DNA from 3 places in the Ureibacillus thermosphaericus genome. Region 1 is predicted to be linked to each of the others. Evidence: riboswitches for the same ligand, from Rfam matches in the RefSeq annotation. Region 1 holds a riboswitch; each other region holds the start of a gene.
The links. A riboswitch is a leader RNA that binds a small molecule or an ion and turns the genes downstream of it on or off. The one in region 1 is predicted to bind cobalamin.
Positions count from the first base shown of each region.

Region 2: it holds a riboswitch for cobalamin, as region 1 does, so the genes downstream of both, UtA1_RS10720 (energy-coupling factor ABC transporter permease) here and cobT (nicotinate-nucleotide--dimethylbenzimidazole phosphoribosyltransferase) in region 1, are expected to answer to the same signal.
Region 3: it holds a riboswitch for cobalamin, as region 1 does, so the genes downstream of both, UtA1_RS11620 (glutaredoxin family protein) here and cobT (nicotinate-nucleotide--dimethylbenzimidazole phosphoribosyltransferase) in region 1, are expected to answer to the same signal.

Region 1 is NZ_AP018335.1:822,376-830,209, forward strand. It holds gene UtA1_RS03980 (carbon-nitrogen hydrolase family protein) at 1-838, opposite strand, end outside; gene UtA1_RS03985 (SOS response-associated peptidase) at 961-1,638, shown strand; gene cobT (nicotinate-nucleotide--dimethylbenzimidazole phosphoribosyltransferase) at 1,683-2,753, opposite strand; cobalamin riboswitch at 2,842-3,016, opposite strand; gene UtA1_RS03995 (ABC transporter ATP-binding protein) at 3,213-4,952, shown strand; gene UtA1_RS04000 (ABC transporter ATP-binding protein) at 4,945-6,750, shown strand; gene cwlD (N-acetylmuramoyl-L-alanine amidase CwlD) at 7,073-7,786, shown strand.
Region 2 is NZ_AP018335.1:2,227,171-2,235,004, reverse strand. It holds gene UtA1_RS10755 (precorrin-8X methylmutase) at 1-173, opposite strand, end outside; gene cobK (precorrin-6A reductase) at 170-946, opposite strand; gene UtA1_RS10745 (sirohydrochlorin chelatase) at 943-1,872, opposite strand; gene cobJ (precorrin-3B C(17)-methyltransferase) at 1,886-3,487, opposite strand; gene UtA1_RS10735 (energy-coupling factor ABC transporter ATP-binding protein) at 3,496-4,350, opposite strand; gene cbiQ (cobalt ECF transporter T component CbiQ) at 4,352-5,134, opposite strand; gene UtA1_RS10725 (energy-coupling factor ABC transporter substrate-binding protein) at 5,131-5,424, opposite strand; gene UtA1_RS10720 (energy-coupling factor ABC transporter permease) at 5,426-6,172, opposite strand; cobalamin riboswitch at 6,291-6,469, opposite strand; gene UtA1_RS10715 (acyl-CoA carboxylase subunit beta) at 6,676-7,834, opposite strand, start outside.
Region 3 is NZ_AP018335.1:2,420,837-2,428,670, reverse strand. It holds gene UtA1_RS11650 (GerAB/ArcD/ProY family transporter) at 1-534, shown strand, start outside; gene UtA1_RS11645 (Ger(x)C family spore germination protein) at 531-1,733, shown strand; gene UtA1_RS11640 (bifunctional adenosylcobinamide kinase/adenosylcobinamide-phosphate guanylyltransferase) at 1,831-2,385, shown strand; gene cobS (adenosylcobinamide-GDP ribazoletransferase) at 2,397-3,170, shown strand; gene UtA1_RS11630 (histidine phosphatase family protein) at 3,143-3,739, shown strand; gene UtA1_RS11625 (bifunctional adenosylcobinamide kinase/adenosylcobinamide-phosphate guanylyltransferase) at 3,691-4,104, shown strand; cobalamin riboswitch at 4,224-4,410, shown strand; gene UtA1_RS11620 (glutaredoxin family protein) at 4,546-4,776, shown strand; gene nrdI (class Ib ribonucleoside-diphosphate reductase assembly flavoprotein NrdI) at 4,773-5,138, shown strand; gene nrdE (class 1b ribonucleoside-diphosphate reductase subunit alpha) at 5,141-7,234, shown strand; gene nrdF (class 1b ribonucleoside-diphosphate reductase subunit beta) at 7,222-7,834, shown strand, end outside.

The sequences.
Region 1 (7,834 bases):
AATCGGTTCTACGATCTTTCCAGGTTGTTACTGAACCATGGTTCCTTACTTCATAGAGAAGGTTTAAATCTAAATCAGCGGTAATAATCATATCTTGATTGACTTCTCCTTCTGCTAAAACCCCTTTTGGAGGGAAAGGAATATCATTAGGAGTGATAATAGCTGCTTGACTAAAGTTCGATCTCATAAAGTCAACAGTCGGAAGTGAACCTACTGTTCCAGATAGAACGACATATACTTGATTTTCTATTGCCCGAGCATGACTTGTATATCGAACACGATAATACCCGTGTTGGTTATCGGTACAGGAAGGACAAAAAATGATATCGGCTCCTCGCGCTTTCGCTATACGTACAATTTCAGGAAATTCAATATCGTAACAAGTTAAAATCGCAATCTTTCCATATTTGGTGTCAAAAATTTTTAATTCTTCTCCTTTTGCCATATTCCAAGCGCTGATTTCAACTGGCGTGATATGCAGCTTTTCTTGTCGCATAATGCGGCCTTCAGGGTCAAAGAAAAATGCGGTATTTCGTAGTTGATTGTTAACTTCTACTACATGTGTTCCGCCGATAATATGGATATTGTATTTTTTAGCTAATTTAAGAAATAAATCTTCATATTGTTCTGTATAACTAGGTAAATCATGGATTGTTTGATTTGAACCATTTTGCTTTTTGAAAGAAAGTAATTGAGTTGTTAAAAATTCTGGAAACACGATAAAATCCGAATCAAATTCCAAAGCGGTTTTGATGTAGTGTTCACATTGCATGGCAAAATCTTCGAATGATTGAATCGTGTGTAAATGATATTGAACTGCAGATACTCTTAATTTCATATGCTTCGCTCCTTTATTGCAGTAATTGAAAGTCCGGATATTGCTTTCCATACTGTATTTTTTATGATGAAATGAAGTAGAAAATACTTATAATGAAAACTTTAATTTTTTGGGGGATGGCTATGTGCGGTCGATTTACGTTGTTTTGCTCGTATCATCAGTTGATTGAAGAATTTGATGTAGCAGAGGCTTTTTCCGAAGAGTTATATAAGGAAAGTTATAATATTGCTCCAAGTCAACAAATTGTAGCAATCATTAATGATGGAGATAAAAATCGTATGGGGTTCTTAAAATGGGGATTTCTTCCTTCGTGGGCAAAAGATGAAAAGATAGCATCGAAAATGATCAATGCTCGTTCTGAAACTGTCGACGAGAAACCAAGTTTTAAAAAATCATTTTATGAACGGAGATGTATTATCCCGATGGACTCCTTTTACGAATGGAAAAGGGAAGGAAATTCGAAAGTCCCAATGCGAATAAAGAGGAAAGATGACGCAGTATTTGCAGTTGCGGGATTATGGAATACTTGGCGGAGTCAAGAGGGAGAAAAGATTCATACGTGTACGATCTTAACAACGAAGGCAAATGAATTAATGGCCCCAATCCATGACCGAATGCCGGTCATTTTAAATAAGGAACAGCAAAAAGAATGGTTAGACCCTCATTTAAAGGGGCGAGAGAAATTAAAATCGCTGCTTAAACCTTGCCCTTCAGAGTGGTTAACTGCCTATCCAGTATCTAATCTAGTAAATTCTCCGAAAAACAATTCAAAGGAATTAATTGAAAGAGTTTCTTTATGATAATAAAGAGGCTATCTAGATAGTCTTCTAGATAGCCTTATCTTTTAAATTGTTTGACTCCCCATGATTTTTAGCATATATTGATGGGATTCTTCTAAAGTAGTCATGGTGTTCATCATAGAACATGCGGCATCAAGAATAGGAAAAGCAAGGGCTGCTCCTGAACCTTCACCTAATCGCATATTCATATTCAACATAGGCTCTAACCCTAATACCTCGTTTACAATTTTTGCTCCAGGCTCTTCTGAAAGATGGGATGGAATAATGTAATCCTTCACTTTCGGTTCTAATTTATAAGCAATAAGTGCAGAAACTGTGGAAATAAAACCGTCCACTACTACAGGAATACGATTTGCTGCAGCACCTAGGACTACGCCTGCCATTCCCCCTAATTCCAAACCGCCAACTTTCGCTAACACATCAATTGGGTCATCTGGATTTGGCGTATTTATGTCAAGAGCTCTTCGAATGACGTCAATCTTATGTTGAAGACTATCTACCCCAGCTCCCATACCTGTTACAATAGCCGGGTCACAACCACAGAATGCTGATAGGACAGCACTACTTGGAGTGGTATTACAAATTCCCATTTCTCCAGTTGCTAAAACATGGATACCTTGTTTCACTTGTTCATTGGCAATTTCAATACCTACTTCAATCGCTTGAATCGCTTCTTGTCGTGACATTGCTGGTCCCTTAGCCATATTATCCGTTCCGTATTTCACTTTTTTGACGATGACTCCAGAATCTTTTGGTAAATCTTCTTTAATGCCAATATCTACTGGAACGACTTTTGCACCTGCTGCTTTTGCAATAGCACATACTCCTGTAAAACCTTTAGCAAAGCCAATTGCCTGCATTACCGTTACAAATTGGGGGTTATTTGAAACATTTTCTTCATATACACCGTGATCCGCAGCTAATGAAATAACCGCTTTATTGGATACATCAAGCTCTAGTTTCTCAGTTATTCCAGCAAGTTGTATCGCGATTTGTTCTAATTTTCCTAAACTGCCTGGCGGTTTACAAAGAGCATCTACTCTTTCTCTTGCTTTTTCCATCACTTCTTTATTAAGTTGTTTAATGTTTTGTAATGTCGATTGCAATAGTTCCAATTGAATCTCCTCCATCGATTATTGAAATAAGAAAAGTCTGCAGTTTATTGGCATGCCAAATAAACTACAGACTTTACCATCGTACTGTATGTTTTCAAGTAATTAGGCAGGTCTCCTGGCTTAGGTTCATCGCAAATATAGGCCTTCCCAGTTTCCCAGTGGCATTTTCTATATTGCTCCCCGATACAGTGGTGGGTCCGCTAAAGATTCTCACTTTATTCCCTATTCTCCCTAAAAAGGGCACCTAATTACATAGATATACTTTTTAAATAATCTAAAATGAAATGAAACTTTAGTCAAGTTTTTTGAAAACTTCCATTGCCTAAAAGATTATTTTAGTGGTGAAATATTATGGAATCTATTCAGTTATAGTTGGAAATGTAAGGGTATCAACTTGACGGTTAGTATACAATTGTATACAAAAATTAAACGATGGTAATAAAGAAAAGGAGTAACAAAATGCGTGCAGCGTTAAAGCTTTCAAAATATTTAAAGCCCTATAAGCATTTTGCGATTTTAGCGCCGATACTTATGGTGTTGGAAGTAGCGATGGATTTAATTCAGCCAACGATTATGCAGAAAATAATCGATAAAGGAATTGCAACGAATGATACACAGTATATCATTATGATGTTTGCTGCAATAATTTTGTGTGCAATGATAGGATGGCTTGGAGGTGCAGGTTGTACATATTTCAGTTCGAAAGCGGCGGTAAACTTTGCATCTGATGTTCGAGCGGATTTATATGAAACTATTACATATTTTGCGAATAGCAATAAGGACAAGTTCACTTTAGGAAAATTGATTACCAACTTAACAAATGATATCGAAAGGTTGCAAAGGGCCTTAAACATGTTATTAAAAATATTCGTTCGCGGGCCTTTTATGTTTGTTGGGGCGGTCATTGTCGTATTTTTTACGGCAAGAGATTTATTTCCAGTACTATTTTTTGTGGTGCCTGTATTAATCATCAGTTTATATATTTTTATTCAATTATCGATTAAGCTGTTTCGAAAGGTGCAGGAATCAATCGATCAAGTGAATACACGTGTGCAGGAGAACTTGGCGGGGATTCGCGTCATTAAAGCATTTAACCGTATGCGATATCAAATGAAGCAATTTGCAACTGTCAATCATCAATTAACGAAACGCAATATGACGGCAGATCAAGTGGTAGCTGCCTTAATGCCGATTACCCAATTTGTTGTCAACATCGGAATTGTACTTGCACTTATGCTTGGTGTCGTGAAAGTTGATGCAGGAGCTATTGAAATTGGGGTAATTGTTGCATTCATCAACTATTTGATGATGATTATGAACGGCCTTATGAGTTCCAGCAACGTACTGATTCAAATTGCGCGGGCTATACCAAGTGCAGAACGTGTCGTTGTCGTATTGGAAGAGCAGTCTGATATTACGAATATTGAAAACCCAGTGAAAAAAGAAATTCAAGGAAATGTGAAATTTGACAAGGTTAGTTTTTCTTATAACAAACACGTTGAACCGGTGTTGAAAGAGATTTCCTTTGAAGCGAAAGCCGGCAGTACAGTAGGGATTATCGGTATGACAGGCAGTGGAAAATCGACATTAATCAAATTGCTCGGTCGACTCATGGATGTCGATGAAGGAACTATTTACATTGATAACATTCCCATACAGCAATATGACATTGACATGTTAAGAAATGCTATGGCTTTTGCCCCACAAAAGGCAACATTGTTTTCAACAACGATTGAAGAAAACTTAAAGTATGGAAAAATTGACGCAACTAAAGAAGACATTCAAGAAGCGCTCTTTGCATCAAACGCCTTTGAGTTTGTGGAAAAATTGGATCATAAAGAACAACATGAATTAACGCAGGGAGCTACGAACTTATCCGGTGGGCAAAAGCAACGTTTGGCAATGAGTCGTGCAATTATAAGAAAACCAAAAATTTTAATATTAGATGATACAACATCAGCGGTAGATAGCATCACTGAAAAGATTATCCAGCGAAACATGAAAGAAGCTCTTAAAGACAGTACGAAATTTATCGTATCATCAAAAATTTCTTCTATTAAACACGCAGATTTGATTCTAGTGCTAGAAGACGGTCGAATTGTTGCTCAAGGAACCCACGAAGAATTACTGAAAATGAGCGAGCATTATAAAGAGATTGTAGCAACTCAAGTTGAAAGGGGAGGTGCGATTGATGAATAAGCTACAAGAATCCCTTACAGGTAGAGGTAGTGGTCGAGGCCGTGGTCCAGCAGCAAAGGCTAAAAATCAAAAGGCTACAATTAAAAGGATTTGGAGTTATTTAAAGAAACAAAGACTCAGCATTAATTTTGTTATTATTCTTGTGCTGATTACATCGATGTTAAATATTTTAGGGCCTTTGATGATTGGTGTTATTATAGATAACTATATTCTTCCCCTCGACATTGAAGGAACTATTCGGATGGGAATGTTGCTTGCAGCAATTTTTATCGCATCATCCTTATTAACTTGGTTGCAAACTTTTGTCATGATTCGAGCATCTTTAAAAACAATTCAAAATTTGAGAATCGAACTGTTTGAGAAAATGCAATCATTGCCGATTTCGTTTTTCGATCAAAAACAGCAAGGCGATTTGATGAGCCGCATGACGAACGATATCGACAATTTGAATTTCGCTCTTTCCCAAAGCGTCATTCAAATCGTATCGTCTGTATTATCTCTTGTAGGTACCGCCATTGCGATGGTGTATTTAAACTGGATATTAGCCATTGTTACCCTTTTGGTCGTTCCGTTAATTGTTTGGGCTACAAAACAGATTGTGAAACGTAGTAGCATGAATTATCGAAATAGACAACGAGATTTAGGAAATTTAAATGGATTTATTGAAGAAACGATTTCTAATTCGGAAGTTGTGACGCTCTTTGGAAAAGAACAACAAACTATTCAACAATTTAAAGAGGCGAATGAGAAGTTGCGCTATTCTGCAATGCAATCAGAAATAGTATCTGGTTTGTTAGGACCAACCAATAACTTTATCAATAACCTCGGACCAGGTTTAATTGTTGGAGTTGGTGCTATTATGGCGGCCAATTCTCTCGTTACGGTAGGTGTTATAACGTCATTTTTAACATATGCAAGACAGTTTTTCCGCCCAATTAACCAACTTTCAAACTTATTAAATACTTTTCAATCTGCAATTGCTGGAGCCGAGAGGGTATTTGAAGTACTAGATGAACGAATTGAATTAATGGATTCACCACATTCTCTTCCTAGACAACCTCTAGAAGGAAATGTTGAATTTCGAAATGTCAGTTTTTATTATGTAAAAGATAAGCCGGTGTTAAAAAACATTTCATTTCAAGCGAATGCTGGTGAAATTGTTGCTCTTGTTGGCCCAACTGGTTCAGGGAAGACAACCATCGTACAGTTATTAAGCCGTTTTTATGATGTAACTGAAGGAGAAATTTTAATAGATGGTGAAAATATTCAATCTTACTCAATGGAACATTTACGAGATTCAATAGGTGTTGTATTGCAAGATACGTATTTATTCTCAGGAACGGTAAGAGAAAACATCCGATATGGAAAACTAGATGCTACCGATGAGGAAGTAGAAATGGCAGCAAAAATCGCCTATGCCCATTCCTTCATAAAATATTTGCCGGAGCAGTATGATACATTGCTTGAATCAGGTGGTAAAAACTTAAGTCAAGGGCAAAGACAACTGATTGCGATTGCACGAGCTATTTTAAAAGATCCGGATATTCTAATTTTGGATGAAGCCACTTCAAGTGTTGATACAATGACAGAAGTGCATATTCAAAAAGGATTAAACAATTTAATGCAAGGCCGCACGAGTTTCGTCATTGCCCACCGTTTAAAAACAATCGAAAATGCAGATCGAATCTTAGTCATAAAAGATGGAGAAATAATCGAGCAAGGAAATCATAATTCCTTAATGTCTTTAGATGGATTTTATGCCCAATTGCATAATCAATATCATCAAGTAGAAATTTAGCAGTAAACTGTCCCACTAATGTTTATAAAGCATAGGGGGCAGTTTTTTTCTATCATCATCAAATTTCGGATACATGAATAAAATATTTGAGTTTAGTAAAGTATACAGTTTGTGTCTTTCAGGAATCATTTTAAATCTATTCGTTTCTTAATAATCATTTGAATTTTAAGATGACTGAAACAAAGATTAGGATGAACAAAGTCTTTTAACAAGCAAGTTGGGTAATAAAAATAATCAACTTTTTATAGAAATTCTTTACGCATACAAGCCTTCCTTTCAGCGTATAGTAGTGCAAAAGGTTGCAAAAGGCGGTGTAGTAGATTTGAAACGATGGATTGCACTAATTGTCATTTTGCTCTGCTGTTTTTTAGTGGTTATGTATGAGACAAGCGCATCCGACAATCGATTTTTCCTTCCGGAGCCGCTTGGTGGGGTGAAAATCGTTGTGGATGCAGGTCATGGTGGGATTGATGGGGGAGCATCGGCAGAAAATGTTATTGAAAAAGATATTACGTTAGCAATTGCAAAAAAGGTTGAACAAAAATTAAAACGAATGGGTGCGGAAGTTGTGATGACAAGAACTTCAGATGGCGATGTTCTTTCGGAACACGCACCAAGTGAAGAGTTCTCTACATTAAGAGAAAGGAAAAAACAAGATATTTTCTTAAGAGAAAAAATTGTAAAAGAAAATGAGCCCGATATTTTCATTACGATTCATGCAAATGCTATCCCAGAAGAAAAGTGGCGAGGCGCTCAAGTATTTTATCATAAAGAAGGGCACCCAAACAGTGAGCTGCTAGCTAAAGCCATTCAATCTTCAATAAGAGAAAAGTTACAAAATACAGATCGAGAGGCTTTGGCAATCAAACAAATTTATCTACTGAAAAAAACCGAAGTTCCTGCGGTTTTGGTGGAAACTGGATTCTTAAGCAATCCTGAGGAAAGAAGTTTATTGGCAGATGAAAAGTATCAAGACAAAATGGCAGATGCAATTGTTAACGGAATTGAAAATTATGTAAATTTGGAGATTGAATAAGCAATATCGCTATGATTAAACACTTGGTATGTTATACTTATACTATCA
Region 2 (7,834 bases), 1.4 Mb from region 1:
GGAGAAAATACAACACTCCTTCCTAATTCAAAATCTGCTGAAGCATGAATAATTCGACGCACGACTTGCCATTCCAATTCAGAAAAATGATGTTCACCCATCTCTTCTTCAATAATGGCAAAACTATAATCATAAATTTTATTCGGTTCTACCGTAATTGGTTTAAAATTCATAGCACACCCTCGTTTCTTTGTATTTTTAAGAATTCTACAACTTCCTCCATTTTGTGAAACTCATTGCCAAATTGTATATTTGGTCTTGTAATCACAATCGTCTCAATCCCTAATTCTTTTGCAGCTTCTACTTTTTCATCAACAGCACCAACTTTTCCACTTTCCTTTGTTATCATGAGTGTCACTCCGAAATGCTTAAATAAGGCAGTATTTAACTCTTTTGTAAAAGGTCCTTGCATTGCTACAATATTTTTTTGAGGGAAGCCAAGTTGTTCGCATTTTTGCATATTATCGATTCGGGGAAGCATTCTGCAAATTACGCGAACATCATTTAGTGGCAATAATTTTTTCGCAAAGATTTCTAATGTTTTACTGCCGGTTGTTAACATGACAACTCCTTTTTTCTTTGCTGCGAGTTCCGCTGCTTCTTCGTAAGTTGAAACATAAATAATAGAGTCTTGTTCTAGCTTTGATTGTTCTCTTTCGTATCGTATATATGGGATTTTTAATTGTTCCGCTACGGATTTCGCTGTTTTATGCGCCTCCTCTGCAAAGGGATGACTTGCATCAACAATTGCAGTCACCCCATTTTTCTTTGAAAATTCAAACATTTTTTCTTCATTTAAGCGACCAACTCTTACATTGATTCCTTCATCAGTAAGTCTATTTGCAGCAGATTCTGTTACTACAGTGGCTATTAGGGGGAAGCCTTCCTTTTTTAACAAAATTGCTAACTCTCGTGCATCGCTTGTACCTGCTAAAAACAGAATCATGGTTTCACTTCCGTTTTTTCATGATGATGATGATGTTCATGGTCATGATGGTGGTGATGATGTTCATGGTCATGATGATGGTGATGATGTTCATGGTCATGATGATGATGAGAAATGAGTCCCAATTGCTTTAACCTTTGAATATTCTCCAAGTCCTTAACACCTTTTGAGTGTCCATTTAGTGCTTGATCCATTCGCTCAATGATCACTGATTTTAAAAGTGGATGATTTCCAAAATAATGTGCAATCTCTATTTTTACGTTCGGGTATTGTTCATTGAAACGCTCACAATATTTTTTCATTCGTTCGATTAAAATGCCTGTGAATAGAAAATATGGAAGCATAATTATTTTTTTTGCACCGAGTTTAATACAACGTTCAATACCCTCATCAACTAATGGTTCTGTCACTCCCATAAAAGCACTTTCTACTATTGGAACATCTAGTTTTTCCCATAAAAGTCTTGTAATCTTATAAAAATCACCATTTGCGTATTCATCGCTTCCACCACGAGCAATTAATAAAATCGCTGTGTCTTCATGTTTTGCCTGTGTATCAAAACCGATTTCTTGCAAACGCTCTAGTAAAATTTGAAGTATTTCTTCGTGAATTCCAACAACTTCACCATACGTAAATTTCACATGGGGATATTTATTTTGTGCTTCTACAATTTCAGCAGGAATATGAATTTTTGAATGTCCTGCATGTAGTAAAATAATCGGAATTACATATATTTCTGTTGCACCTTTTTCAACACAATAATCAATTCCTTGAGAAATGGTAGGTTCAGCAAATTCTAAAAAACAAGTCTCAACTAATAAATTAGCATCTATTAAAGGGGTTAATTGCTCCACAAATTCCCTTACTTCATTATTTCCTGCTTCTAACTTACTTCCATGTCCTACAAACAAAATGGCTTTTGTCATTATTTTCTTCCTCCTAATCTACACAAGGGATCGGTTGTAAATTCAATTTTGGTTCATTATCTTGATATTCGTAGCCTGCTAGCACTTTTTTCCGTTTAAAATATTTAAATAGTCTTTCATTTGGATGAGCATGTTCTTTATATTCCTCAATAATTTTTTCGATTAAATCAACTAATTGATCCGCTTCTAGTCCTTCTTCAATTAATTGTCCAGGATGGGCCGTACGCCCAACTGGTTTTGCCCCTAAAAACACATCAAACTTACCTTTTCGGTAAACGATTCCAATATCTTCCATAACTGCGTTGTAACAAGCCATTCCGCATCCATTAATACCGATCTTTAATTCTTTCGGCATGGCTTTTCCACCAAATCGTCTTTGAAGTTCTTCCGCGTATGGAATGGAATCAGCTTTTTCACCATCACAAAAATCACAAGCTTTTACCGTAACGACATTTCCAACCGGCATCACTAGCAATCCAACGTTTGATATTTGCTCTACTATTTTATTAGGATTATTGGTTGGAATACTTATGAGTAACTGATGATCCCTTGAATAGTCCATCCTTCCTTCATTTCCCACAATTTCTGCTAACAGCTGAAATTGCTCCGGAGTAAATCGTTTGTTTGCCACTCCAGGGCTTACCGCAAATTCAAAAATAGACATATTGCTTGGCTGTTCTACAACGAAATGTTGCTTTTGATCTAGCATGGCAATTGCTTCACATGCAAGTTGAAATGGCGTTTTTTGTTTAAATAGTTCACTTTCTTTCGACTCTAGATTTTCTAAAGACCAAGGTTCAGCTTCCTTTTTTAATCGTTCATGAGGTTTCAATGGTTGAATCTCGCTATCAAGCGTATATTTTCGTTTGTATCCTCTCGGTGTAATCATTAAGTCATCATACACAAAAGTGGAAGAATTTCCGATAATCACCGTTGTGAGCATACCAATCTCGTAATCTAGCATTTTTTCTAGCGTAGTAATTACAATATTTTGTCTCTCACGATAAGCACTCTTTACGAGTCCAACAGGCGTATTCGGTGACCGGTATTTTAATAAAATTCTCCTAGCCTCTACAATTTGTTTTGTTCTCCTACCGCTTTTAGGATTATATAAAGCAATTACAAAATCTGCTGCTGCCGCTGCTTCCAGTCTTTTTTCAATAATAGACCATGGCGTTAAATGGTCGCTTAAACTAATTGTGCATGAATCATGCATTATTGGAGCTCCAAGAAGGGAACCGCAAGAATGAACTGCAGAAATGCCAGGAATAACTTCAATTTCAACCCCGGTTTCTTTATTCCACCCTTGTTCAATGAGCACTTCATAAATTAAACCAGCCATACCGTATACACCTGAATCACCACTTGAAATGACCGACACATGGTGCCCCGCTTCAGCAAGTTTTATTGCCGCTTGTGCTCGTGATACTTCCTCTGTCATCCCTGTACTAATAATTTGTTGTTTGGAATCTAATAAATCTTTAATTAGCTCGACGTAAGTTTTATAGCCAATGATTGTATCACTAGCTTTGATTGCTTCAACTGCACGATAGGTAATGTGATTAGCATCACCTGGACCAAATCCGACAATGTAAAGCTTTCCCTTCAAACTCATCACCCCTTTTAATTCTTTGCCTTCATGAAACAATCATGAAGTACATCGATTACTTTTTCTTTTGAACGTACATCATCTAGTTTTGAAATGAGTCCTTGCATTTTCATCATTTGCGCAATTTCGAATATTATGGATGTTTCTAAATTTGCTTTTTTCACAATGTCCTTGTTTTCTTCAAACAAACGATAAAAAGCACCGTGATATAACATTTCTCCATGATGCATCACAACGACTTCGTCAGCCCATTCATAAGCAAAGTCAATATCATGAGTAGAAAGAATGAGTGTTCTCCCGTCACAATGAAGTTCGTTTAACAATTTTCGTATTTTCCTTGTGTAATAAATATCTAAAGATGCAGTCGGCTCATCTAATATGATGACTTCAGGATCCATAGCAAGAACTCCAGCGATGGAAACTCGCTTTTTTTGCCCAACACTTAAAAAGTGAATCGGTTTATCTAATAATGATTCAACATCTGTTTGATTAATTGCTTTCTCTATCAACGACTTTCGTTCCTGTTCTGCTAGATGTAAATTAAATGGCCCATAGGCAATATCATCCAAAACAGTTCCATTAAACAACTGGGTTTCTGGATTTTGAAAAACAATTCCAACCTTTCGTCTAACATTTAACAATTCTTTTTTTGAATAGGATAATGGTTGTCCTTTAAAATAAATTGTTCCGGAGGTTGGTTTTAATAAACCATTTAAATGCAATATTAAAGTAGATTTCCCTGCTCCATTACTACCTAACAAAGCAATTTTTTTTCCTTGATCAATTTGTAAATTTATTTTTTGTAAAGCTTCTGTTCCATCTTCATAGGTATAAGAAACTTCTTTCAATTCAAACAAAGGAGTATTCATTTTAACCAACTCTCCCAACGGTGAAATAAAAGACGATAATGAACAAATTCACTAACAACGTAAATATCCAACTACTTGTTGAAAAATGAAGTTCTCTTGAAATGACTGCTGAATAGCCATCTACACTTCTTGCATTTATCGCATTATTTAAGTCTTTCATTTCTTGAAATACCTTAATAAACAAAGCACTGATTATAAGCCCAATTGATTTGATAGAATTTAATAAAGAACTGTGACCTAACCTTGCTATTTGTGCAAGATAGATTGTCCTGCTGGAATCAAGAAATATAAATATAAATCGATACATTAATGCAATTAAATCCAATAAAGTAGTTGGTACTTTACAACACCTTAATCCATATAGAAAATCTTGAATCGTCGTAGATAAAATTAAAAAATACAAACAACTAATACTCGATAAAGCAACAACAAATAGCATCAATGCCTTTTCAACACTCGTTATCGAAATTGAAATCGTGACGGGACCAATAATAGATTGAAAAATGGCACCTTCTATAGGGTTAGTTGAAAAATTGAGTAAAATGACTAGTATACTTGAAATTAGAAATACCACTGGAATAAGCAATAACTTCAAATATACGCGAATCGGAACTTTTCCGATTATTAAAGTAATAACTGTCATGATGCAAAATATGAATATGGATGTAAGAACATGTTGAAATACGATATTCAATATTAATGGAATAAGAGCAAATCCCATTTTTTCGATTGGGTGTTTATTTCTTAAAGGTGATTGATAAGCGAAATATTCTAACATTCTCATTTCTGTATCTCTGCATTCCCGCCCCTATTCCGGCCTCGCATATATCCTATAAAGTAACCAATGAACCCTGCACCGATTGCTCCTTGTAGTACGAATAATAAACTTTCTATTTCACCACTAGGAGGCTCCCAAATACTTGAAAACCATGGTTCATAGGATTGGTTCAGTTCTGTAATTAATCCTTCCGCTTCTCCATCTGCACCACCATATTCTGCATCTCCGTTAACAATCAGCGGGACAATCATTAAAAAAATGATCAAAATTAATAAAAGCATATTCTTTTTTAACATCTTACTTCACCTCCTGGGGTTTCTTTAGTACTTGAAGTAACTTTAATTCTCTTTCGTTGTATTTCAATAAGAAATTCATCACCATTACTGAAATCAATCCTTCAATAATTGCTAATGGTACCTGTGTAACAGCGAATACGCCAGCAAACTTTACAAATGAAGCGAAAATTCCACCAACTTCAGATGGAAAGGCTAGTGCAAGTTGAATAGATGTAATGACATATGTACCTAAATCTGCTAATGTTGCTGCTGAGAAAACTGCTAGAGTAAAGGGCAAACCGATCCTATTGAAGCCTTTAAATACTCCATAGGCGATAAAAGGTCCAGCAATCGCCATCGAAAACGCATTGGCGCCAAGCGTTGTTAAACCTCCATGGGCTAATAATAATGATTGGAATAATAACACGATGGTACCTAAAACACTCATTACAAATGGTCCAAATAATACGGTTCCTAACCCAACACCCGTAGGATGAGAACAACTTCCAGTAACCGAAGGAATTTTTAATGCGGATAATACAAAAGTGAATGCACCCGATAAACCTAGTAATAACTTCGTCTCAGCATTTCTCTTTACTAAACTACTCATTTTCTTTAATCCAATGATTAAAAAAGGGAATGTAAGGAGCCACCAAAATATTGCCCACTTGATTGGTAAAAAACCTTCCATGATATGCATAGCAAAAGCTGTATTAGGAATGATTAATAATACTGCTAGAAAGTAAAGTATTTTGATTGAGACTTTCATAAAATTCCTCCTAAAATGAAAATTTGAAAATAAAAAAACACTGCCAAACTAGCAGTGTCCCACAATAAGACATAATAATCCAATCATGCCTATTCGTGTACCTATCCTCGTAGGACACTACCATCCACTCCATACGGCAGGTCTCCTGGCTTAGAGTCATCGCTACAAAATCGCCTTCCCGTTTGCACAGTGGCATTTGATTTTGAGCTCCTCTTCACAGTGGCGGGACCGCACTAGATTCTCACTAGTTTCCCTTTTAAGCTAATTTTCATTAGCACCGTATAGATTATTCAGTTGTTGAAATTTAGTTGAATTGTAGCATATTGTTTGAAAAATTTCTATATCTTTCTATAAATAAGACAAAATAATTACTAAATTCATATAATATTCATTACCTTTTGATATGAAATATTGTTAGAACCAATTTGAATTTTTGGAAAAATCGAAGTACAAACTGGGATTAGCTTGTGCTTCTAATGGTACGTAATTGGAAACTTTCACAATTATAGCGGAATATTTCCGTGTTTTTTCTTAGGTCTTGATTCTTCTTTATTTTCAAGCATTTCTAATCCTTGAATTAACTTAATGCGAGTTTCTCTTGGATCGATTACATCATCAACCATTCCAAGTGAAGCAGCAACATATGGATTAGCAAATTTTTCTTTATATTCCTCAATTTTTGCTTGGCGTGTAGCTTCCGGATCTTCTGAATTTGCAATTTCGTTCGCAAAGATGATGTTAGCAGCTCCAGCAGCACCCATTACGGCTATCTCTGCATTTGGCCAAGCGAATACTAAATCTGCACCAATGGCTTTTGAATTTAGCGCAACGTATGCTCCACCATATGCTTTTCGTAAAATGACTGTAATTTTTGGAACGGTTGCTTCAGAATAAGCATATAAGATTTTAGCACCGTGACGAATGATACCGCCATGTTCCTGTTTAACGCCAGGGAAGAATCCTGATACGTCTTCAAATGTAATGATGGGAATATTGAATGCATCACAAGTGCGAATGAAACGGGCAGCTTTATCGGATGAGTCAATATCAAGACCACCTGCTAAGGCCTTTGGTTGGTTACAAACTAATCCAACAGATTGTCCAGCAATACGAGCAAATCCTACAACAATGTTTTTCGCAAATTCAGAATGCACTTCCATGAAGGAACCTTCATCCACCACTTGTTCAATTACTTTACGAACATCGTAAGGACGTGTAGGTTCAATTGGAACAACGTCAATTAATTCAGGACGCCAATCGTCTCCTTCAGGGCGTGGTAATTTTGGTGCTTTTTCTTTATTACTTTGTGGTAAATAGCTTAATAATCTCTTAATTTGTTCAATCGCTTCTTCTTCAGAAGGGGCGCGGAAATGAGCGTTACCGCTGATTGTGTTATGCACTTTTGAACCGCCTAAATCTTCTGATGAAATTTTTTCTCCTGTAACCGCTTCAATTACTTTCGGACCAGTAATGAACATTTGGGATGTTTTATCCACCATTAAAATAAAGTCTGTAATTGCTGGAGAATATACAGCACCGCCAGCACATGGACCCATAATCACAGAAATTTGTGGAATAACCCCAGAATAAATCGAGTTGCGATAGAAGATGTGGCCATAACCGTCTAATGATAATACTCCTTCTTGAATACGGGCACCTCCA
Region 3 (7,834 bases), 1.6 Mb from region 1:
GCCATCATCATGACGCAGGTCATAACGAATTATTTTGTTATTGCCATGTTGATACCGTATATAAAGGATTACGAAAATTGTGTTAAAAATGGAATTTGGGGATTCTTTTTAGGAGCATTAGCCATTCTTTATTGCATTGTGGTTTCTCTAGGGGTATTTGGTGCTAAGGAATTACAAGAAATGTATTGGCCTATTTTATCCCTTAGTCGAATTATCCAAATACCCGGAGAAGTTTTATCACGAATCGACGCCATTATTTTAATTACTTGGATTTTTGCTGTATTTACGACATTGCTTTCATATTACTTCGTGATTGTACGTGGCACTGCAGAGTTATTTCGTACAGATAAATATAGTTTCATTACAGTGCTCATGATTCCGGTAATTTTTGTTTTTGCGTTAATTCCAAATAATGTTTATGAAATATATGAATATGCTTCAAAAATTACTTATGTTGGTCTATTTCTATTTATTATACTCCCAGTTTGTTTATTAATCATTGGCCATTTTCGAAAAAGGACGGGAGTGCAATGAAAAGGTTTCAATTAAAATTCGCTTTTGTTCTGATTGCTGTCTTTTTGTTAAGTGGTTGTTGGGATCGTTATGAACTTGAAGAAAGGGCAAATATTTTAGCTTTATCGATTGATATTGCTGAAGAAGGTGAAGACATTGAAATGCCTGAAGTCACCCATTCGAAAGGAGAGTTTCCAGCAGAGGAAAAAATCATTTATAAAGTGGCAGCCCAATTAGCAGTACCAGGAAAAATTATGCTTGGACCCGAAGGAGGAGATACAAATTCCGCAGAGACTGATTGGCTGTTAGTAACATATGGATATTCAATGAAGGATGTATTATCCAATTTACAACAAGAACTTGCAGAAAAAATTTATTTAGGACATATTCAATTGATTGTTGTCAGTGACAAAATTGCAAAAAAAGGTCTTGAAGATATTATGGATTTTTTAAAAAGAGATTTTGAAGTAAGAAGAACTGCGTGGATTATGGTTACGGAAGGGGAAGCACTAGAAATATTAAATGCTACACCACCCATTCAAACAGTCCCTTCTTTATATTTAGCTAATACGTTAAGAGATGCTGTAAAGTTCGGAAAGTTACCGAAAGAGTATTTAGGGAAAGTGTGGATTGATTTTTCTGATGAAGGTGTGGATGCAATCATTCCTCTTGTAAAGCCAATGGGAGATCATATTTTAGTTGACGGACTCGTTTATTTTAAAGATTATCAAATGGTTGGTACGTTAACGCCAACGGAAACAGGAGCTATTTTAGCGCTGCAGGGAATAAATCCTGCTGGTTATTCTAATGTAATTGTACCTGGTGATAAAAAAGGGGTTTATCTTGTAAAGCCATTCAAAAGAATTTCAAAAATCTCAGTAGAAATTCAAGACGGAAAACCGAAAGTATTGATCGATGTCAAAGTAGAAGGTTTTGTTGAAGAACAACTTTATACGAATGATTTAAGTAAAGAAAAATTACAAGAACTTGAAAAATCAGCATCTGAGTTGGGAGGAAAAGCCTTAAATAGTCTAGTGAAAAAATTGCAGCAAGATGAATCGGATATACTTGCAATTGGTGCAAGGGTGCGTGCATATCATCCGAAATATTGGGAAGAAAATGTAAAAACAGAAGATGCTTGGCGTGAAATTTATAAAGAGATGGATATTCAAGTCAAAATGGATTATAAGATTTTGCGTGTCGGAATGGAATGGAAATGATAAATAAAATATATTTTTCGCAGGCTGTCCATAAAATGATATACTCATTTTGGACAGCTCTATTTTTGGGGGAAAATAGATTAGAGGAGGGGAGAGAATGGGAAAAATCATTTTTATTACAGGCGGGGTTCGAAGTGGTAAAAGTTCCTTTGCAGAAAGTGTGGCTGTCAAGTTTTTCGACCAAAATCAAAAAGGCCTCTATTATTTAGCTTCCGGTGTCCCCTTCGATGAAGAAATGAAAAGTCGAATAGTTCGACATCAAAAGGATCGAGAACGCTCGAAAAAGCCATGGTATACAATAGACGTAATTGATGACTTGCCTGTACAAAGGTTTCAAGAGAATGACATTGTATTATGGGATTGTATAACAACTTGGCTGAACAATATTTTATACAAGACCGAACATTTAAAAGAAGATCGATTACATAAAATACATCAATGGATAAATCAGTTTCAACAGGCAATAACGCAATGGAAAGAAAATGGTGTTATCATCTTAATTGTTTCAAATGAAGTGCTTGATGAAGTACCATCTTCATTCAAAGAAGTCCAACTATATCGAAAACTCCTCGGAACTCTTCATCAATGGATTGTCTCAATTTGTGATGAAGCATATGAGTTGGATTATGGTATTCGCGTACGCAGAAAATAGGCGGTGTTTTTGTGAAAAATATTATTGCAGGGTTATTATTATCTCTTCAATTTTTTACTTCTTTCCCCATTCGGAAGACACTTCCAATGAATAATAAAACTGTTACAGCTATGTTTGGCACAATGCCTTTCATTAGCTTCTTTATGGGGGTAATCGTTGTACTTGTCATTCTACTGAATGATGTTTATTTCAATTTTACTCCACTTTTCTTAGCAATTATCATTGTCATGATCAATATTATGATGACGGGTGGGTTGCATCTCGATGGTTGGATCGATTTAAGCGATGCTTATTTTTCTTATAGAGATAAAGAAAAACGACTAGAAATATTAAGCGATTCCCGTATTGGAGCTTTTGGTGCTATTAATCTAGTGCTCATTGTTCTACTGAAAATCGGCATATTTTATGAGTATTTACATCAGCGTCCAACAAACTTTTATTTATTTTTTATCATCTTACCTGTCTTATGTCGATTAGCAATATTGATTTATTTCAATCTGTCAGTAAATGTGAAGGAATCTGGATTGGCAGCCTACTTTAAAAAACATGTGAAGGCAAAATCGTTATGGATTTATATTGCGTGTTATATATTCATTATCCTCATAACAGGTTTTGTGTTAAATGAATATAAACTATTTGTTTTAACATTTAGCATGTTTGTGATGACTTGGATTTATCGGCATTGGACATATCGCCATTTTGGCGGAATGACGGGAGACTTGCTAGGTGCTTTATATGAAGGGATGGAATTGGCATTATGGGGAATGCTGTTACTGTTCATTTAATTCGGCATGAAAAAACGAAAGCGAATTTAGAGCGAAAATATATTGGATGGACGAATGAATCGATATACATACAAACAGCAAATTGTCAAGTACCGATTCATACTAAGGATGTATTTGGCAGTGACTTAAAGCGCTGCATAGAAACAGCGCAACTTTATTTCCCCGAGGCAAAATACCATCCTTTTTTTCAATTAAGGGAATTACATTTTGGAGATTTTGAAATGAAAACTTATGATGAATTAAAAGATAATCCAGCGTATCGGCAGTGGATTGATTCACCAGAGAAAGCTGCGCCACCAAATGGTGAATCTTTTGTTTCGTTTAAAGAACGGATTTTAAATTGTTTTCATCAAATCGTGAGCTGTGGTGGAGAATATGTGTTTGTCGTCCACGGTGGTGTCATTCGTGTTATCCTATCGAAATTTCAAAAAGAGAAAAGTTTTCAAGATGTTATTGCACAGCATCGGATGATTTATACCCTATGTTGGGACGATATTGAATCTTTGAAAGAGGGAAGAGAATGCAATCAGTTATTGGAGGCGCCTATAATGGTAAACGAAAATTTGTAAGTAACATGTTAAAAGAAATAGGTGCGAATCGCTGTTATTTTTATGAAGGCGAAATACCGGAAGGCCCTTTTACAAAAGATGAATACGTTATTATAGGTAGTTTTGAAAAAATGATTTTGCTCGTCCCGGATTTATCGGAAGATGAAATCGTATCACAAATAATGGGGAAATTAATGAATTTAGATTATAAGACAAACCTAATTTGTATTTGTACGGATATCGGACGTGGAATAGTGCCGCTTTCAAAAGAGGATCGTCATTTGAGAGATACTTGTGGTAGATTGTATCAACAACTTTTTGAGAAAAGTGAGAAAGTCATTCGCGTTTGGTATGGTATTCCTGAGATATTAAAAGAGGAAAATTAACCAACCGTTCTTAAGTTCTACGTATCGAGTGAATGATTTTAGTAGATACTGTATCATTTACCAAATAAGCTTGTAATTAACAATACTACATGTTACAATGAAACACGAAAACACAATATATAGCATTTCGTTTATTAGGTTCTACTATATATAGTAGATTAAAAGGGAAGTCAGTGAAAATCTGACGCTGTCCCCGCAACTGTAATTGCTGACGAAAAGTTCAAATCCACTGTACAAATTTGTATGGGAAGGGAACTTGGAGGATGAAGCATAAGCCAGGAGACCTGCCTAATAAACGTGAATTGCTCATTTCTTCGGGGGCTAGGAAATGGAAGCAAGACGGTCCATTTCCTAGTACCTGACTGTTTCCATTTCAAAGCCATACCGAAAAAGGTATGGCTTTTTTATTTTCATAAAAGAATGGTAGAAAGGGAGAAGGAAATGAAATTATATTCAAAAAAAGTTTGTCCAAAGTGTTTGTTAATGAAATACGAATTAAATCAACTTGGTTATGAAGGGAAATATGAAGAAATTTTGATTGATTACAATGAAGAAGCGAAAGAAAAATTATTGACTGCTGGATTTCTTTCTGTACCTGTAATCGAAATCGATGGAGAGCTAATGGGAGACATTGAAAATATGAAAAAATTCATTAGCAAGATCACAGTATGATTGCTTATGCTTCTCGAACTGGCAACGTGCGTTTTATCGTTCATCAATTAGAGTTACCACACATTGAAATTCGGGATGACCTTATATTAAATGATCCCTTTTTGTTGTTCACCTATACCGATGGATTAGGGGAAGTACCACAAATTGTGGAAAGGTTTTTACAACATAATGTTCGTTTCTGTAAGGGTGTTATTGCAAGTGGGAACTCGAATTTCGGCCATGCTTATTTTTGCCGTTCTGCTCATTTGATTAACGAAAGGTACGGAATTCCCATTGTTCAAAAGATAGAATTACGCGGATTTCAGAAAAATTATGATGCCATAATTGATTATTATAACAGAGTAATTCAAAAGGAGATTTAGTGATGAAAAGCTATTTAACTTTGAATAATGAAATTTTGAATCACTACCACCAAACAGGAAAAATTGATTTAGAGAAAGATCGAGAGGCTACTCGTCAATATTTTATCGAACATGTTAATCAGAAAATGCGGAAGTTTTCTAGTTTGGAAGAAAAGATTCGCTTTTTCATTGAAGAAGGATATTATGAGAAAGAATTTTTACAAAAATATTCTTTCGAATTTATAAATAAAATTTTTGACATTGCGTATTCTTATCGTTTTCGATTTCAAACATTTATGAGCGCGAGCAAATTTTTTGAAAGTTACGCAATGAAAAGTCGAGATGGAAAAGAAATTTTAGAAACTTATGAGGATCGGATGAGCATTATCGCCTTATATTTAGCGAATGGTGATGAATTGTTGGCAGAAAAAGCAATTCGTGCGATGATGGAGGCTTTTCAACCAGCAACACCAACCACACTGAATAGCGGTAAAAAAGCGCGTGGGGAATTGGTAAGTTGTTTTAAATTATCCATGGATGATTCGATGAATAGCATTGCAGAAAACCTCGGTTATTGTTTAGAACTCTCAAGGCTTGGCGGAGGGGTAGGGGTAAATTTAACGGATTTAAGACCTTTAGGTGATCCGATAAAAGGTATCGCCAATCGGGCAAGCGGTGTTATGCCCGTTGCAAAATTATTAGAAAATGCCTTTTCTTATTCCAATCAATTAGGACAACGGAATGGTTCAGGTGTTGCTTATTTAAATATTTTCCACGCGGATATTGAAGAATTTATTTCTTCTAAGAAGCCGAATGCCGACGAAAAAATTCGGTTACAAACTTTATCGACTGGTGTCATTATTCCAGATATATTTTTTGAACTGATGAAAAAAGATGAAGATATCGTTCTTTTTAGTCCTTATGATATTTATCGAGAATACGGAAAAAGAATGTCTGAAATAAGCATAACGGAAATGTACGGGGAGTTGTTGAACAACCCAAATATACGAAAGTTAAAGCAAATCAATGCTAGAAAACTATATACGGAAATCAAAAAGAGCCAATTCGAATCCGGATATCCTTTTGAAATATTTGATGATAATGTAAATAAACAACATCCACTAAAAAAACTTGGAAGAGTCAAAATGTCCAACCTCTGTACTGAAATTTTACAAGTTCAACAAACGAGCATCATTAATGATCAAGATACACCAAATGAATATGGATTAGACGTATCTTGCAATCTTGGATCATTAGATATTCACCATGCGACAAAGTTTCATGATTTTGAAGAGTTAGTAGATACAGCCATGCGTTTGTTAACACAAGTGTCTTTAATGACCAATATAAAAAACGTTCCATCTGTAAAAAAAGCAAACCAGATGATGCATTCTGTCGGATTAGGTGTTATGAATTTGCACGGACATCTTGTAACTCAAAATATATTATATGGTTCAAAAGAATCAATTGAATTTATCGATTACTTTATGGAAGCATTGAACTTCTTTTCATTAAAAGCATCGATGCTACTTGCGAAAGAAAAAGGTGAAACTTTTTACGGATTTGAAATAAGCGAATATGCAAATGGTCATTATTTTGAAAAGTACGTGAATAGATTGGAAAAGGAACCTAGTGAATTGGTGAAAAAAGCTTTAGGTAATGTTCCAATCATTACAAAAGAAATGTGGAGAAAATTGAAAGAAGATATAATGAAATACGGATTATTTAATGCTTATCGGTTAGCAATCGCACCAACCGGCTCGATTTCTTACGTTCGTTCTTGCACGGCATCCATTGCACCCATTACTGAGCGAGTAGAGATACGAGATTATGCAGATAGCCGCACGATTTATCCGATGCCATTTTTAAATAATGACAATCAACATTTATACGTAGAAGCATATGACATGAATGTCTATAAAATCATTGATTTATATGTCGCTGCACAAAAGCATGTTGATCAAGGTATCTCAATGACTTTATATGTAACAGACAAGTGGACGACGGAACAATTAGCGAAAGCCTATATTTATGCTTGGATGCGAGGAATCAAAACGGTCTATTATGTACGCCAACGATTACAATCACTGGAGGAATGTGTAGCATGTACAATTTAACATACGAAGCAGTCAATTGGAATCAGTCAGCAAGCAGTCTTGCTAAAATTTTTTGGGATCAACAATGGAAACAAATGTGGTTTCCAGAAGAAATTGCAGTTTCAAAGGATATTCAACAATGGAGAAATTTTGAGCATCAAGAAACATACAAAAAAGTGTTTGGTGGACTGACGCTGCTCGATACAATTCAAACAAATATCGGGATGAATGAAATAGCAAAATACAATCCCAATTTACAAGAAAAAGCTGTATTAACGGTATTTGGTGCCTTTGAAGCCATTCATGCGAAATCCTATTCGTATATTTTTACAACCCTTTGTCATAACGACGAAATCGAAGAAATTTTTCAATGGGTAAAAAAAAATCAACTATTACAATATAAAGCTTCAAAAATTGCCAATATATATTCGTCTATTAAGGAAAATGATTTAGTCAGCCTATGGAAAGCGATGTTTGCTTCCGTCATGCTCGAATCCTTTTTATTTTATTCTGGTTTTTTCTATCCGCTCTATTTAGGGGGACAAGGCATTTTAAGGAACAGCGCAGAGGTGATTTCGCTAATATTGAGGGATGAATCCATTCATGGGGTGGCTGTTGGAA